3 regions of the Lysinibacillus sp. K60 genome follow, and region 2 is predicted to be linked to each of the others. Evidence: predicted binding sites of a transcription regulator. Region 2 holds the regulator's gene; each other region holds the start of a gene.
The links. The regulator LexA, encoded in region 2, represses DNA repair genes until DNA is damaged. The targets are predictions, from matches to a motif close to CGAACATATGTTCG.

Region 1 (6,045 bases), on a different contig from region 2:
CACGTTGCACCGAATAAATATCAGGTGTTTGTTTAATTCGCTCAACTACTTTATGCAAATGTGAAATATTTGAAATAGAAATTGTTAAATGAATTGTTGCCATTTTATCACGGTCAGCACGACCACTTACTGCTAAAATATTCGTTTTCGTTTCACTAACAATTTGCATGATTTCATTTAAAATGCCAGGTCTATCAAAGGCTGACACTTCAATATCAACAGGGTATTCCTTTTTCTCAGGAATGACACCATGCTCCCATTCCACTTCAATTAAGCGCTCCTGCTCATCCTCAATTTGAATATTTGGACAGTCCTCACGATGGACAGAAACACCTCTACCCTTCGTAATAAAACCTACAATATCATCCCCAGGAACAGGCGTACAGCAGCGAGAAAGTCGAATGAGCATATTATCAATACCCTTTACAATAACACCCGATTCCGTACGTTTTTGTGGAATTGGATTTTTCATTTTTTGTTCAATTTTCTCTAGTGCTTCTTCCTGCTCACGTTCTTTGCGACGTTTTTCAGCTAAACGATTTACGACCTGTTGCGCAGTAATACCATTCACACCAACCGCGGCATACAGATCTTCTTCATTCGTATAGTTAAATTTGTCGCATACCCGTTTTAGGTTTTCAGAGGACATCGTTTCCTTTAAATCGAAATCCTGAGCACGGATTTCTTTTTCAATCATTTCTTTACCCTTGACAATATTTTCTTCACGCAGGTGTCGTTTAAAGAATTGCTTTATCTTATTCTTCGCCTGCGAGGATTGAGCTATTTTTAGCCAATCGCGACTCGGACCAAAGGATTGTTTAGAAGTTAAAATTTCAATGATATCGCCCGTTTTTAATGGTGTATCAAGCGGTACCATCTTCCCATTGATTTTCGCTCCAATCGTACGATTTCCCACTTCGGAATGAACACGGTAGGCAAAATCAATAGGAACAGAACCTGCTGGCAATTCAATGACATCGCCTTCAGGTGTAAAGACATAAACCATATCAGAAAATAAATCAAATTTTAAGGATTCCATAAATTCTTCTGCGTTGGAAGATTCATTTTGGAACTCTAAAATTTCACGGAACCACGTTAATTTTTGGTCGACATTTTGCTTTTGATGATCAACGTTTTTGCCTTCTTTATATGCCCAGTGCGCCGCAATCCCGTACTCTGCAATTTTGTGCATTTCCTTTGTACGAATCTGTACCTCCAACGGATCACCATAAGGTCCAATAACAGTCGTGTGTAGAGACTGGTACAGGTTTTGTTTTGGCATAGCAATATAGTCTTTAAAGCGTCCTGGCATTGGTTTCCAAAGTGTATGCACAATCCCTAATACGGCATAGCAATCTTTAATACTATCGACAAGAACACGAATGGCTAATAAATCATAAATTTCATTAAACTGTTTCTTTTGTAACACCATTTTTCGATAGATACTGTAAATATGTTTTGGTCGACCATAGACATCTGCGTCAATTTCAACCTCATTCAGTTGTGATTTCATCTCAGCCATCACATTTTCTAAATAAGCTTCACGTTCATCACGTTTTTTCTTCATTAGACTGACAATACGATAATATTGTTGTGGGTTTAAATAGCGCAGTGCTGTATCTTCAAGCTCCCATTTTACAGTCGAAATTCCAAGACGATGAGCAAGTGGTGCAAAAATCTCGAGCGTCTCTTTTGAAATGCGTCGTTGCTTTTCAGCAGGTAAATGCTTTAACGTACGCATATTATGAAGACGGTCTGCTAGCTTAATGAGGATGACACGAATATCTTGCGCCATAGCCACAAACATTTTCCGATGATTTTCTGCCTGCTGCGCCTCTTTTGATAAATATTTAATTTTCCCTAGCTTGGTAACACCATCAACAAGCACGGCTACCTCTTCGCCAAATTCACGTACCAAATCATCCCGTGTAAAATCCGTATCTTCGACAACATCATGTAAAAAACCTGCCGCTACAGTTTCTGGGTCCATTTGTAATTCAGCTAGAATACCTGCTACTTGTACTGGGTGAATAATATACGGTTCACCTGAGCTACGGAATTGCTCAATATGGGCATCCCTTGCTAATTCATATGCTTTTTTCACGAATGCGACATTTTCATCATTCATGTAGGATTTGACTAACTCAAAAACGTCCTCAGGAGTCAAAATTTGCTCTTTCGCCATAACATGTCCACCTTGCTCGTCAAATTTTTCAGATTAGATATAAACTTTATTGTATAAAATATAGTGGTCTATTGTAAAGAGACTGTATCATTTAGTTTAGTTAATCTCGTGAACAGTTCGAAAAATGGAAAAAATATTCTTCTTTTTAATAAAAAAGACCCTCTGCGACTTCACGTCACAAAGAGTCCTTGTTTCGACAAATTGATTAATGTAATTGATTGTAAGCTACAGCAATTTTCGCGCCGACTACTGCATTGTTTTTCACTAATGCAATGTTGGCATCAAGACTTTTACCTTCTGTTAATTCTTTAACTTTGCCAAGTAAGAATGGTGTAACGTTTTTACCTTGAATGCCATTCTCTTCTGCTTCAACTAAAGCTTTTTCAATAATGTTTGTAATAAATGCATGCTCTAATGCTTCCGCCTCAGGAATTGGATTTGCGATGACAGCGCCACCTTTTAAGCCTAATTTCCATTTCGCAGATAGCATTGCTGCAATTTCTTCTGGCGTATCTAATTGGAAGTTTACATCAAATCCACTTTGACGTGTGTAGAATGCTGGCAATTCATTCGTACCATAACCAACCACTGGCACACCTTTTGTTTCAAGATATTCTAATGTAAGACCGATGTCTAAAATAGATTTTGCACCCGCACAGATAACGGCAACATTTGTTTGTGCTAATTCTTCTAAATCAGCAGAGACATCCATTGTTGTTTCCGCACCACGGTGTACACCACCAATACCACCTGTAACAAAGATTTCAATACCGGCAAGCTCTGCACAGATCATTGTCGCTGCAACTGTTGTAGCACCTAATTTTTTCGTTGCTAGTAAGTAGCCTAAGTCACGACGTGAAGCTTTTGCAACACCTTGAGCATTACCGAACATTTCAAGCTCTTCATCTGATAGACCAATTTTAATTTTTCCATCAATTAATGCAATTGTTGCTGGGACTGCACCATTATCGCGAATAATTTGCTCAACTTCACGCGCAGTTTGCACGTTTTGTGGGTATGGCATACCGTGTGAAATAATTGTTGATTCTAATGCAACGATTGGTAGACCTTTTGCTTGTCCTGCTTTTACTTCTTCTGATAATACGATGAAATCTTTCATGTTGTTATTCCTCCATTTCATTTTTCAACAAATCTACTGATAATTCAGGTCTTACTGTATAAGGAGATGCCAATGTATTTTTTGCATTGGTTAATCCAGCATCAATACATGTCTCAAAAGATTGTCCAGTCAGCCAACTGTGTATGACAGCGCTGACAAAGGCATCTCCTGCTCCTGTGACATCTTCAATTTTGTCAATTACTTTAGCGGCAAAATGACGAGGGGCAATCGTTGTAGACGCTGCATAAACGCCCTTGCTGCCAGCCGTGATAATGACATGCTCCGCACCTAATTGTAGGAGCTGTTGTAAAGCTTTTTCATAATGGGTAGCGTTTTCAATTTTATGTCCAACAATCGTTTCCGCTTCATCTGTGTTACAAATAAACCAAGTTACGCCTTGTAATGTTTCAGGTAGTCGATTCATTTTGGGCGAAGATACTGGCACAATGACAAGTGGAATATCACGAGCAATGGCTACTTGCTGGATATACGCTACTGTTTCTTTTGGGCAGTTTAAATCCAAAATAAAACAGCCCGCGTTTACAAGCATTGTTTCATGTTTTTTCAACAAGGTAGGTAACAGAAGGTCGTAAACCTCCATATTTGCTACAGCTAGTGCTAGCTCACCTTGTTCATCCATGATGGCAGTATAAGAGCCTGTAGTAGCCTCTGCAAGCTGCTCTACATAACGTAGATTCATAAAGGATTCCGAAGCCTCTTGGATCACTTGCCAATCAGCATCCTTACCTGCCGTTGTCAGTAACGTCACTTGGTGGTTTAATCTGCCTAAGTTTTCAGCAATATTTCGACCAACACCACCTACACTAAAGGAAGAACTGGCTGGGTTAGATGTTCCAAATTGAACATTGCCCTTGACATGGAATTTGCGGTCTAAATTAGCTCCACCGATGCAAATAATTTCATTTTCTTCGGGTAATATATAAGCACGACCTACAATTTTTCCTTGCTTCGTTAAACTAGACACTAAATTAGCAAGCACAGGACGCGACAGATTCATTGCATCTGCCATTTCTTGCTGAGACATAAACGGATTCTGGCGAATTAAAGCAAGCACCGCCTGTTCTCTTTCATTCATAGCATCACCTTTTATTATATTTGTTTATATTATAAACTTTTGTTTGTGCTATGTCAAAAGATTCTTTATTAAAAAAGTTGAACCTCATCTTACCGAGGTTCAACTTATATTTGTTTATGCTGGCTGAGGTGTTTGTTTTTTAACAATGATAACGAATAAGCTGGCCATTGCACAAAACATTCCTGCAAGGAAAAAAGCCCATGTATAAGCGTTAAAAAATTTATAAATTAACCCTCCACCATACGCAGCAACCGCCGCTCCTGCTTGATGTGAAGCAAATATCCAGCCGTAGATAATACTGCTTTTTTGCATACCAAAAATTTGTCGTGTCATACTGATGGTTGGTGGCACTGTAGCAATCCAATCTAGTCCGTAAAAGATCGTGAAAATCGTTAATAAAACATATGATCCTTGTGCGAGTGCGTAAGGAAGCAATAATAGAGATGCGCCTCTTAACAGGTAATACCAAAACAATAACCACCGATTATCGAAGCGATCAGATAACCAGCCAGACGCAGTTGTACCTAATAAATTAAAAATGCCCATAAAAGAAAGGAATGATGCGGCAGTGACTAAAGGAACGCCAAAGCTAATACAATAAGAAACAAAATGAGTACCCAATTAATCCGCTTGTCGATAGCCCACAAATAAAAAAGCTACCTGCTAAGAGCCAAAATGCTTTAACCTTAATCGCCTCAAATAAACCTTTAAAAGCCATAGCTATTGGATTCTTCTTTTGCTGTATTGGTTGTTCCTCTATAGCCTCCTCTTGTCCATAAGGAGTTAATCCTATATCCTGAGGTCTATTTTTTATAAAAAGTGCAATCATGAAAAGCATTATGATACTAAGGAGTAGCATTAATGTGATGGCCCATCGCCAAGAATAGTGTTCAATAATGATAGCTAGAACTGGTAATAAAATTAACTGGCCCGTGGCTGTACTTGCCGTTAAAATACCAACCGCTAACCCTCTACGTTTTACAAACCAATGATTCGCCACATATGGGCTAAGGACAGTTAAAAAAAGACTTGCCCCAAGACCAATAATGCCCCCCCAAATAATGATTAGCTGCCAGGATTCACTCATCAAAAATGTTAAAGTCATTCCTAATACTAAAGTTGCCATGGCACCTAGCATCATTTTCTTTAAGCCTATAACTTCAAGCAACGCAGCCATAAATGGTCCAGATATGCCATATAAAAACAAACTTACAGCAAAAGCTAATGCAATGGTTGAACGATCCCAGTGAAATTCTTTTTCAAGAGGTTCGATAAACACGCCAGATGATGACATCGTAATCCCTGCGACAATTATCGAGAAAAATGTGACGATTAAAATAAACCAACTATAATGAACACGCTTCACCTCAACACCTTCTTTTCTTTGATAGACTACAAAACATGTATATACATGTTTAAGTCTGCTTATTTTATTTATATGTATATACATGTATAATCATAGTAATCGTTCATAAAGCTGTCAAGAAGGAATTTCTAGTTATTGGGTGTATACTTATAGTTAGTAGAATCCCCTTAAAGGAGTACTGTCGATGAAGAAACAACTTAAAGATATTGATTATACACAAATTTGTGTTTGTGCAAACCTTAGAAAAAAAACAAGGGTTGTCACGCAATTATATGATA
Region 2 (6,045 bases):
GTCATAGAATTAATGACAGGTGTATTATTTGCCTTTGCTTATTGGCAGCTAGGCTGGGGCATAGAATTGATAGTAGCGTTCTTTTTTATCTCCTTATTAGTTATTATCGTTGTGTCAGATTTGGCCTATATGCTAATTCCTGATAAGGTGTTAGTATTCTTTTTACCTGTGCTAGCTATTGGACGAGTGCTGTCACCATTAACACCGTGGTGGGACTCTCTTGTGGGTGCTGTGGTTGGCTTTGGCATATTATATATCATTGCTGTGCTATCAAACGGTGGCATGGGTGGAGGCGATATTAAATTATTCTTTTTAATTGGTCTCGTTCTGGGTACGATTGATACACTGTTAACGCTATTTTTAGCTGCAGTTATTGGTATGGTTGTCGGGATTACCATGTTATCGAAAAACAAACAGGGGAGAAAAACACCCATTCCGTTTGGGCCATCTATTGCATTGGCCGCAGTTATTGTTTATTTCTATGGCGATCTATTAATCAATTGGTATATAAGCTTTTGGTAATTGTTCAATTTTCAGGAATGTGGGGGGAAGCAAGTGAAACCGATTATTGGAATTACAGCCTTTGTTGAGGATGATTTATCCTCTCGATTAAATGTGGCATACAGCAAAAGCATCATTGAAGCTGGTGGAATTCCATTGATTATTCCAATTGGGATAGAAGAAGAGGCAGCACAGATTTTAGCCCTTACAGACGGATTATTATTATCTGGTGGTCATGATGTGCACCCATTTCTATTCGGGGCTGAGCCTTCATTAAAGCTTGGAAAAATTCATCCAGCGCGAGATACGATTGAGTTAGCATTAATTGAAGCCGCATTCCAACGGAAGATGCCTATTTTCGGGATTTGTCGAGGAATTCAAATACTAAATGTTGCTTTAGGTGGTACTTTATATCAGGATATTGATAGTGATCATTTTAGCACTAAATTACTTCAACATATGCAGCAATCAGGTCGAGCTGTAGCTACCCATTCTGTTCAGGTTATTGCTGACAATCTTTTAGCGACTATCGTTGAACAAGAGAAAATAGCAGTGAATTCATTTCATCATCAAGCGGTGAATGTTTTAGCAGAAAAATTAAAAGTAGCGGCAAAATCTAACGACGGTATTATCGAAGCGGTAGTTCATGAGGAGATGCCATTTTGCTTGGCTGTTCAGTGGCATCCTGAGGAACTAGCCATAGCAGGAGATGAGGGTGCGCAAAAGCTATTTTCAGCCTTTGTGGAAGCGAGCTTAAAATTTAAGAAGGAAGCTTAGAAGAGGCATTGTACAAAGAATCCAATCGTATGTGGATTCTTTTTTTGCGTAAAAAAGAGGATACATGCTCTTAGAAGGAACATAATCCTCAAAACCTGCTTTAATCGTTAATGTACACGTCTGTAAAGACCTACAACTTGTCCTAAAATAGAAACTTGATCGACAATAATAGGTTCCATAGAAGAATTTTCAGGCTGTAAACGGAAATGGTTTTTCTCTTTAAAGAAACGTTTTACAGTTGCTTCATCTTCAGCTGTCATAGCTACAACAATATCCCCATTATTAGCTGTTGCCTTTTGTTTTACAATGACTAAATCTCCATCTAAAATCCCAGCTTCAATCATTGATTCTCCCATAATTTCTAGCATGAACAATTGATCTTCACTTGTGCCGTACGTATCGGGTAATGGGAAGTATTCTTCAATGTTTTCAATTGCTGTAATTGGAGAACCAGCTGTAACCTTCCCGACAAGTGGAACATGGATCACCTGTTGCTTTTGGATGGATTCTTCAGGCTCTAAAATTTCAATTGCGCGTGGCTTTGTTGGATCTCGACGAATAAAGCCTTTTTGTTCTAATCGAGCTAAATGTCCATGAACAGTTGAACTGGAAGCAAGTCCAACTGCTTCACCAATTTCGCGTACTGATGGTGGATATCCTTTAGCTCGTACCTCTTCCTTAATGAAAGCTAAAATGTCCTCTTGTCTTTTCGAAACTTTTTTCATGAGTGCTCACCTCTTTTTTTCTAAAATCATTCTTCTTATTTGATAGTATAACAGAATGCGAACACGTATGCAAACATAGGTTCGAAAAGTGTTTGACAAAAACGTTTGTTCGCTTTATTATGGGAACATACATTCCGAACAAACATTCTTAAAAAGGGGGTAATGATTATGACATGGTTTAAGAAAAACACACATATCTCAATTTTAATAGGAGCTTGTTTATTATTTGCAGCATACCTTTACATTACTGATCCAGGAAAAGTTAGTTACGCAGAAATTCAAATCGAACATGGGGATAGCTTGTGGTCGTTAGCCGAGCAATATCGTGGTAAAATGAGTACTGATGATTGGATAAAGCTTGTAAAAACTGAAAATGAACTAGCAGATATTAAAATTGTAGCAGGAAAATCTCTAGTTATTCCTGTAGTGAGTGATCAAGCCAGTCCCATCAATACTATCGAAATTGCGAGAAATGAACAATGATAAATAATCAACTATCGGCTGTTGTCTATTGTCGCGTAAGTACCGAAAAAGAAACACAAAGCTCCTCATTAGAGCGCCAACAGGAAGAGTTGCTGCGCTATGCTACAGAGCAAGGCTATGCGGTGAAGGGCGTGTTCAAAGATCAACATAGTGGCTATGATGTAGAACGTGAAGGCTTACTAGAAATGCTTGATTTTATAAAAGATAAGAACATTAATGCTCTTTTTGTCCAAGATGAAACTCGTTTAGGACGAGGCAATGCAAGGATGGCTGTATTACATTTATTACAAAAGTCAGCAACTGACGTTTTTTCTATGCGTGATGCAGGCCCAGTCCAATTAAATGAAATGGATACGATGCTGCTTGAAATTTTAGCGATTGTAGAGGAATATCAGCGTAGAATTCATAATGCTAAAATTCGACGAGGTATGCGACGTGCTGTAGAAAACGGTTATCGTCCAGAAAATAATTTATCGAACCGAGGTAATCCGCAGGGGCAGGAGCGTAAAGATCTACCTGTAGAGGAAATTGTGAAGCTACGCAAACGTGGATTTACCTTTGAAGAAATTTCTATAACGCTTAGAGGGTTAGGCTTTGAGGTAAGTAAGGCGACTGTACATCGTCGTTTCCAAGAGCACCAAGAAAGATTAGCAGGAAAATAATATTCCTGCTAATTTTTTTTCTGTAAAAAACTACTGAAGGGAAGAAAAGCTTTCGATGATAACATGACTAGGCAGTTGGAAAGGGTGCTCTTTATTTATTCGATCATAAAACATGATGCCATTTAAATGATCGATTTCATGCTGTACAACGATGGCCCCATAGCCCTGTAACTGTACAATGATTTCATGTCCATCGATGTCATAAGCTTTGACTTTAATTCTCTCATATCTCGGTACAAAACCAGGAACAGGTCGATTTACAGATAGACAGCCTTCTCCCTCCGGTAGATAAATCATATTGATGGAATGACTTATTATTTTAGGGTTAAAGAGCATCATTTCTTGGTCATCAAAGAGTACAGCAAACATTCGTTTATCTACGCCAATTTGATTAGCAGAGAGTCCACTTCCAGGGCGAAGCTTATATTTTTTTGCTAGCGTTGGATTTTGGCTATTTTTCAGATATTGTAGCATGGCTAGGAGGGTATTTCGATCCTCAGTGGTCACTGGTATCGACACTTCTTGAGTTTGTTTTCTTAAAATTGCCGAGTGTTCTTTCACGAAGTCCTTCATTGTAATCATATAATTTGGGTGAAATTTAGTCATAAATAAACACCTCATCAATACGGCTATTAAGAACCTTAGCAATCTTAAAAGCTAATTCAAGAGTCGGATCATATTTATCATTTTCAATGCTATTAATCGTCTGTCTCACAACTCCACATTCTTTTGCAAGTGCAGCTTGTGTAATGCCTAATTTTTTTCTTAAAATTTTGATGATGTTCTTCAGAATTATCCCTCCATTTTGTCCAAAGTATTAGACATATACAATGGATGTCCAATTAATTGGACATTTCTTAGTGAAAAACAAAACAGTCAATTAAAGGGTAGAAATGGATTTCCGTTGCAGGCTACTTGCTTTCCTGTTGGCGAGCACTAAATCGCTTCCTCCGCTACCGCTCCGTTTAGAGTTTCGCCTGTTTCGCTATCCCACGGGAGTTAAGTAGCCCTCCACTCCAATCCATAAATATTTATCTTTTTTAGCAAATGTTTTCAGATAAAGTAAAGGTGTTCACTACTCTTTATAGAGGGGGGGACACGCATCACTTTTCCACATTGAAAATAAAAATCCCATCCCCCTAAGAATACAGATATTGGACTATTTGATTGCTCTGCTAGTATGAAGTAAAGACATTTTGCAGAATGGTTGATTGGAGAGGAGCCAGCGTCACAGATGAGACCCTTGAGCGAACGTAAGTGAGTAAAGCTGCGAAAGGACACTGGCGGAACGGAAAACACCGCTCGCCTTGTTAAAAGGTCTCATTCTACTAATGACATCATCTTTTTTCAACAACATGAAATGCCCGATTAATTGGACATTTGGGTTTTAAATCCTCACTTAATACCAATTTTCATCAAAATTTAGCTCTAATGCATGCCCAAAACAAATACCGAAAGGAATAAAACCTCTTCCTCTTGCTGTAATGATATTGCCATCTTGTACCACTAGTTCATCTGAATAGTTGTGAAGCTCAAAGCACCCTAACTGTTTCATACCATCAAAAGGTAGTCCTACTGTATATTTTTTGTTTTTTAAGACACCTGCTTTTGCCAAGAGGTAAGGGGAGCTAGAAATACTGGCAATCATTCCTCCTTTTGCAGATAGATAACGAATGAAATCTAGTAAGCTCTCTTCAAGTTGTAATGTAGAAATATCCATACAGCCTGGTAATAGTAGACTATCAATATCGTCAAGCTCTATTTCATTCACGGATAAATCAGCTATACAATTTAAACCAGCTCTTCTCTGATAGGTTTGGTATTCGATCCTAGTGTGATGATGGGTTTACCGCCTTGCATTAATATGGACAAAGCAACACTCAATTCATATTCACTAAATTGTGGGTATAATAACACCGCAGTTTTCTTCATTTCATACACCTCTTACCTTTAGATCGTTCCATTCTTCCTCTAAAATAGCGTAATAGTATTCATCCCACCAAGTCTCTCCATGAGGTATGCATTTTTTAAAAAATCCTTCTTGGCGCATCCCGATTTTCTCCATGACTCGGTAAGAAGCAATATTCTCTGGCTGGCATGTGGCAATAATTCGATGAAGTTTCATTTTATTAAAACCGTGATCTAATAGGGCCTGAGCAGCTTCAGAAGCATAACCATGATTGTGATAGGCAGGATTCATAACCCATCCAATTTCATACGTATGGTCGCCAAAGTATTTGTGGAAAACAAGATGACCAATGACTCGCTGTTGTTCACGTAAAACAATGGCGAAATGTTTTGCTTGCTCGTTACTATTCTCTGTTATGAAATGTTGAACCTGATCTTCATTCAACACACCCTCTGGCATATAGTGCATGACTGTTTTATCTGACATATAGCTATAAACAGCCTGCCAATCTTGGGCTTCAAATGTTCGAATAAGTAGTCTAGGTGTTGTGATGTTCATGGTAGCTCCTCCTATTATCTATCAAATTTTTCCTATTATTATTAGTTATACACCTCTAACTTCTGGAAGTCATGTAAAGAATGGCTAAGAAGTGTTTTTAAGGGTTGGTATAACTGCATTTTAAGGGAAACCATGCTATACTTTGCATACTGAGGTCATTAAGCTAGGTACTGAAAGGTGTGTAACCATGTTATCAAAGGAAAAAATTAACCGAATTAATGAATTATCTGCTAAAGCGAAAAGCGGACAATTAACAGAGGAAGAAGCAAAGGAGCGCACAGCGCTTCGCAAGGAGTATTTAGATACGTTTAGAGCAACGATGCGAGATACGATTGAAAACGTTAAAGTGGTCGATGCAGAAGGAAATGATGTAACGCCTGAGAAGGTAAAACAAGCGCAAAAAAATAAATTTCTAAATTAATGTGACACA
Region 3 (6,045 bases), on a different contig from region 2:
TTTCGAGCAGCGATGGTCGTCATTTTTCGAATCGCCTCAAAGATGGTTTCGCCTCTCGAATGATAGCTAACGACAGGTGAGCGTTGAGTGGAAGCTTGTCGCACTGAGACTTCACTAGGATCGACAATTTGAACTGTAATTTCATATTCCTCATCTATTTTGTCAATGCCTAGTGCTACGACAATGGCTAATTCATTTAATTCTCGCTTACTCCAGCAACCACTTAACAGTAAAGTGAGGATACATAGTAAGCAAATCCAGTTTAATTTTGCCATATTCTATTCCTCATTTATCCTGAAGTTATTTCCTGCCTTTTACATTGATATAGTTATGTCCTCTAACAATATTTTTTTGATTGACTAAACGAGGTCGTGTAAGTAATTTTCTGCGCGGGAACAGCACAAATGCATCCTTCTGATCCTGTAATACCAACGGTGCGAATGGACTTAAATAAGGTACACCAAATGAACGAATGCTACATAGATGAAGAATAATTAGCATAATGCCAAACATTACACCGAATAAACCAAACATAGCAGCTAAAATCATTAATGGGAAACGTAGTACCCGAATCGTATTCGATAAGCCATAGGCAGGGAATAGGAAGCTGCAAATCGCTGTTAGGGCTACGATGATTACCATTACAGCGGAAACGACCCCTGCATCAACTGCTGCCTGACCAATAACTAAAGTACCTACAATGGATACCGCAGGACCGATTGTTCGAGGCATACGAAGTCCAGCTTCCCTTAAGACCTCAAAGGCAACCTCCATAATAAGCGCTTCTACCACTGCAGGAAAGGGTACGCCCTCCCTTTGTGAAGCGATGCTAATTAACATGGGTGTTGGTAGCATTTCTTGGTGGAAGGTAGTAATCGCTACATACAAGGATGGTGCTACTAATGCTAGACTGATACCAAAGAAACGCAATATACGTACAAGTGAGCTAATCATCCAATGCTGATAATAATCTTCTGCTGATTGTAAAAAGGATGTAAATAGCGCTGGTACGACTAAGACAAAAGGTGTGCCATCAACTAGAATCGCCACTTTGCCATCTAATAATTCACCTGCGATGACATCAGGACGTTCGGAGTTATAGACGGTTGGAAACATAGAGTTTTTTGAGTCTTGAATAAAATCCTCAATATAGCCACTTTCCAAAATGCCATCAATATTGATACGATCTAATCGAGCCAATACCTCTGCGACGATTTTGTCACTGGCGATGCCATTTATATACATCACCGCTACATCTGTTTGTGTCACATCTCCAATTACACGGGACTTAATCCAGAGATTCGGACTTTTTATTTTGCGACGAATGAGCGCTGTATTCGTACGCAAGGTTTCCGTAAATGATTCCCTCGGTCCGCGAATAACGGATTCCGTCGATGGCTCTGTGACAGCTCGATCCTTGGCACTTCTTGTACTTGTCACAATCCCCTCAGCAAAGCCATCTAATAAAATAACCGTTTCACCATTGAGAATAGCATTGTAGAGTGTTGTGAAATGCTCGATATTCGTGACATCGCCTACTGTTAAATAGGAATTCCGAACATATTGGTTAATTGTTGTTATTTCAATATCTTGTTCTTCTTCAATATTTGCCATCAGTTTATCGATAACAGAATCAGAAATAGTCGTTTTATCCGATAAGCCATCAATGGAAATTATGGCGAGGCTATGGGGGGCAGTCTCTCCAATCGCAATTTCCCGTATGATAATATCATTACTATGCCCTAGTGACTGTTGAATGATTTTTATATTTTTAGATAGGGAAGTATACAATAAATCGTTCGTTGTATGGGATGGGGAGGTCTCGTTATGGTTAGACATGGACATGTGTTTTCCTCCTCAATTGGTCGTTCATTACCTTTAGAATGGACAATTTTTTTGAGAGATAAACGAAAGAGATATGAAAAATCTAGCTATTTGTGGCAATATCACATCCCTTGCGACTTTTGTGTGTCTTGTTTGGGAATAAATAAAAAACAGTCTGTCCTTTCATCTATTGAAAGGACAGACTGCTTTATGTACGATAGTCGTATTGTAATTCATCTTTACTTGTATCAACATCAACATGTAAATTGTGATCGTTAAAGAACCAAAGATCTTTCTCATCAATATAATAGATAACACCATCAATTTCTGTCTGCACACCTATGGCAATAGGTTCCTCACGTGTCATGCCTAGTGAAAAGCCTTCATGAAACGGACTTGAGCCACCATAACGTGCATAAAAACGGATTGTATCACCAGGTTCAACTTCCATTTCATGTTTGAACCATTGTAGGGCTTCATCTGTCAATGCAATATTCATTTCAAATGCTCCTCTCTTCCTACAGCCATTTTACCTTTGGTTCGGTGCCGTTTTTAATACGAGCAATATTGGCACGGTGACGATAAATAATAAAGGTAAATAAAAAGGCTACCAAGATGCCTAATGCAAAGTCACCTGTTATAAAATAATAAACGATTGCATAGATAAGCGCTACTAAAGCGGCTATCATTGATGTTAAGCTGACGATTTTTGTGATTTTTAATGTCACAATAAAGGTAATAAATAGTAGGACAAAGAGTGGCCAAGAATAGCCTAATAATACACCCGCTGACGTTGCCACAGCTTTCCCACCACGGAAGTTGGCGAAGATTGGGAACATATGACCGATTACGGCGACAAGCCCCAGTAATAAAGGGTGGAGTGTAGTATCAGAGAAAACGGGAAGTGTCACGAGTAAGACAGCGGCAGTCCCTTTTAAGACATCCATTATCGTAACAATAATACCAGCCTTTTTCCCTAATGTTCTAAAAGTATTGGTTGCACCAAGATTACCGCTCCCGTGTTCACGAATATCGGTATTATAAAAAATTTTGCCTATCCATAATCCAGAAGGTATAGAGCCGATTAGATAAGCACATAAAATAATAAGTCCATTGATCATAGTTGGACTCCTTTCATTCATAGTCCATCACTTGGTACTAATAGTTTGTAACAAGTATTTTACACTTTTTCTTGCTAATCTACAATGTTAGAAGGAGATTTCATCCGAAGTCTTGAATCAATACAAAAGAGAATCTATTAGCGAGGACTTGGCTTTTAGACATAAATTTGTAGGAAGCGCTAAAACCTTTATAAAAATATAGGCAAAATGGCAATTTTGTCAATCGCTCATTCCTTTGGTAGAATAGAAGTCTAACTTTATCCTGTTTAATCGCAAGGCACGAGGTAGTGTGCTTCTATTTGCAAGCATCACAACTATATTTTGCAACTTAGTAGGCTTCAATGCGTCAAATGATGATGGAAGCTAGAAGCAGTCTGTCTTGCTCAAATACCAATTTTAAGCAACTGTTGAAGATGTTTACTATTGATAAAAATAATCAAAACTGTGAGCAAATTTTAAAATTTTATTGGACCTGTCGCTAGCTATTGACAGGAAATGCTATTATTAGTAGGATGAGAACATAAATAGAACATGTGTTTGTTTTTTGGAGGGGAATTTTTTTGACGAATAAACAGTCACCTAGCGTCTATAATGATGACGCTATACAAGTATTAGAAGGATTAGAAGCGGTACGCAAACGACCTGGCATGTATATCGGTTCGACGGATGGCCGTGGACTTCATCACCTTGTGTATGAAATCGTAGATAATGCGGTAGATGAAGCACTGGCTGGCTTTGGATCTCATATTATTGTCACAATTCATAAAGATCAAAGTATGAGTGTGCGCGACTTTGGACGTGGGATGCCAACCGGTATGCATAAAATGGGCAAACCGACACCAGAAATTATTTTTACTGTGTTACACGCTGGTGGCAAATTTGGTCAAGGTGGCTATAAAACAAGTGGAGGTTTACATGGTGTTGGTTCTTCCGTTGTGAATGCGCTCTCAACATTTTTAGAGGTGACAATTCATCGCGATGGTAAAAAGTATCGTCAACGCTTTGAGCATGGAGGACAGCCTGTCACAACACTTGAAAATATTGGGCAGACCAAGCAGACAGGAACGCTTGTTCATTTCCTACCAGATGAAACAATTTTCTCTGTCACAAAATTCAATTATGATACGTTAGCAGAACGATTACGCGAATCAGCCTTTTTATTAAAGGGCTTAAAAATTGAATTAATTGATGAGCGCGAGGAGGGCAAGAGCGATGTGTTCTTTTATGAGAATGGCATCGAGGCTTTCGTTGCGTATTTGAATGAGGAAAAAGATGTCCTTCATCCAGTAAAATATGTAGAAGGCGTACAGGATGAAATCGAAGTAGAGTTCGCTTTCCAGTATAACGATGGTTATTCAGAAACGATTTTATCATTCGTTAATAATGTCCGTACACGTGATGGTGGTACACATGAAACGGGTGCAAAGGCAGCATTGACACGTGTCTTTAATGAATATGCAAGAAAAATTGGCTTGTTAAAGGACAAGGATAAAAACCTTGAGGGGACAGATATTCGTGAGGGCTTAGCAGCGATCGTGTCTGTTCGTATTCCAGAGCATTTACTGCAATTTGAAGGACAAACAAAGGGCAAGCTTGGGACAAGTGAGGCTCGTTCTGCTGTGGATAGCGTAGTGTCTGAGCAAATTTTGTATGTGCTAGAGGAAAATGCAGAGTTATCAGCTTCTCTTGTTCGTAAAGCGATTCGAGCGCAGCAAGTGCGTGAAGCAGCTCGTAAAGCGCGTGAGGATGCACGAAATGGCAAGAAAAACAAAAAGGGTAGTACGATTCTATCTGGAAAATTAACGCCAGCTCAGTCACGTAATGCGGCAAAAAATGAGCTGTATTTAGTCGAGGGTGATTCTGCGGGTGGCTCTGCTAAACAAGGTCGTGACCGTACATTCCAAGCGATTCTGCCATTGCGTGGGAAAGTAATCAACACAGAAAAAGCCAAACTACAAGATATTATGAAAAACGAAGAAATTTCAACGATTATCCATGCGATTGGAGCAGGTGTTGGTACGGATTTTGCGGTGGAGGATTCTGCCTACGATAAAGTAGTCATCATGACCGATGCGGATACGGACGGGGCACATATTCAAGTCTTGCTATTAACATTCTTCTATCGTTATATGCGTCCACTTATTGAGTCTGGGAAGGTCTATATCGCACTACCGCCGCTTTATAAAGTCTCAAAAGGTACTGGAAAAAAAGAAATCATTGAATATGCTTGGACAGAAAGCGATTTACAAAAGGCCATCAAAAAGGTTGGCAAGGGTTACATATTACAGCGCTATAAAGGTCTTGGCGAGATGAATGCAGACCAACTATGGGACACAACGATGAACCCTGAAACACGGACATTGATTCGTGTCACAATCGAGGATGGTGCACGTGCGGAGAGACGTGTCACGACGTTAATGGGCGATAAGGTTGAACCACGTCGTAAATGGATCGAAGCCAATGTAGACTTCGGTATGGAGGATGATTCTAACATTCTAGAGAATGAATTCATCCAACAAGAGGAGGACCAAGCATGAGTAGTACAGAAAAGTTCCAAGATTTACCGTTAGAAGAAGTGATGGGTGACCGTTTTGGTCGCTATAGTAAATATATTATTCAAGACCGCGCGTTGCCTGATGCACGTGACGGTCTTAAACCAGTACAGCGCCGTATTCTATATGCGATGTTTACGGAGGGCAACACACATGATAAACCGTTCCGTAAATCCGCAAAAACAGTGGGTAACGTAATTGGTAACTATCATCCGCACGGCGATAGCTCTGTGTATGAAGCGATGGTAAGGATGAGTCAGGACTGGAAGGCACGTCATATGCTCATTGAGATGCACGGGAACAATGGGTCAGTCGATGGCGATCCTCCAGCTGCGATGCGTTATACAGAGGCAAGACTATCTGCTATTGCTGCTGAAATGCTACGAGATATTGGCAAGAAAACGGTCGAGTTTGTGCCAAACTTTGATGATCAGGATATGGAGCCAACTGTTTTACCAGCACGTTTTCCTAACCTTTTAGTCAACGGCTCTACAGGGATTTCCGCTGGCTATGCGACAGATATTCCGCCACATGCCTTAGATGAAGTA

Region 1: HCH28_RS04245 (carbohydrate kinase) is a predicted target of LexA. The motif match lies at 4,434-4,447, and genes of this name have one in related genera.
Region 3: parE (DNA topoisomerase IV subunit B) is a predicted target of LexA. The motif match lies at 3,472-3,485, and genes of this name have one in related genera.

Annotation. Positions count from the first base shown of each region.
Region 1 is NZ_JAASJR010000002.1:94,938-100,982, reverse strand. It holds gene HCH28_RS04255 (RelA/SpoT family protein) at 1-2,185, opposite strand, end outside; gene HCH28_RS04250 (pseudouridine-5'-phosphate glycosidase) at 2,391-3,305, opposite strand; gene HCH28_RS04245 (carbohydrate kinase) at 3,310-4,401, opposite strand; partial or broken gene HCH28_RS04240 (MFS transporter) at 4,516-5,767, opposite strand; gene HCH28_RS04235 (MarR family winged helix-turn-helix transcriptional regulator) at 5,952-6,045, shown strand, end outside.
Region 2 is NZ_JAASJR010000003.1:40,352-46,396, forward strand. It holds gene HCH28_RS07480 (prepilin peptidase) at 1-522, shown strand, start outside; gene HCH28_RS07485 (gamma-glutamyl-gamma-aminobutyrate hydrolase family protein) at 556-1,278, shown strand; gene lexA (transcriptional repressor LexA) at 1,386-2,003, opposite strand; gene yneA (cell division suppressor protein YneA) at 2,172-2,486, shown strand; gene HCH28_RS07500 (YneB family resolvase-like protein) at 2,483-3,148, shown strand; gene def (peptide deformylase) at 3,179-3,754, opposite strand; gene HCH28_RS07510 (helix-turn-helix transcriptional regulator) at 3,747-3,938, opposite strand; gene HCH28_RS07515 (DJ-1/PfpI family protein) at 4,548-4,919, opposite strand; gene HCH28_RS24980 (hypothetical protein) at 4,940-5,080, opposite strand; gene HCH28_RS07520 (GNAT family N-acetyltransferase) at 5,082-5,615, opposite strand; gene HCH28_RS07525 (DUF896 domain-containing protein) at 5,803-6,036, shown strand.
Region 3 is NZ_JAASJR010000012.1:14,342-20,386, reverse strand. It holds gene HCH28_RS20545 (Ger(x)C family spore germination protein) at 1-275, opposite strand, end outside; gene HCH28_RS20540 (spore germination protein) at 301-1,845, opposite strand; gene HCH28_RS20535 (HesB/YadR/YfhF family protein) at 2,033-2,323, opposite strand; gene plsY (glycerol-3-phosphate 1-O-acyltransferase PlsY) at 2,343-2,945, opposite strand; gene parE (DNA topoisomerase IV subunit B) at 3,506-5,482, shown strand; gene parC (DNA topoisomerase IV subunit A) at 5,479-6,045, shown strand, end outside.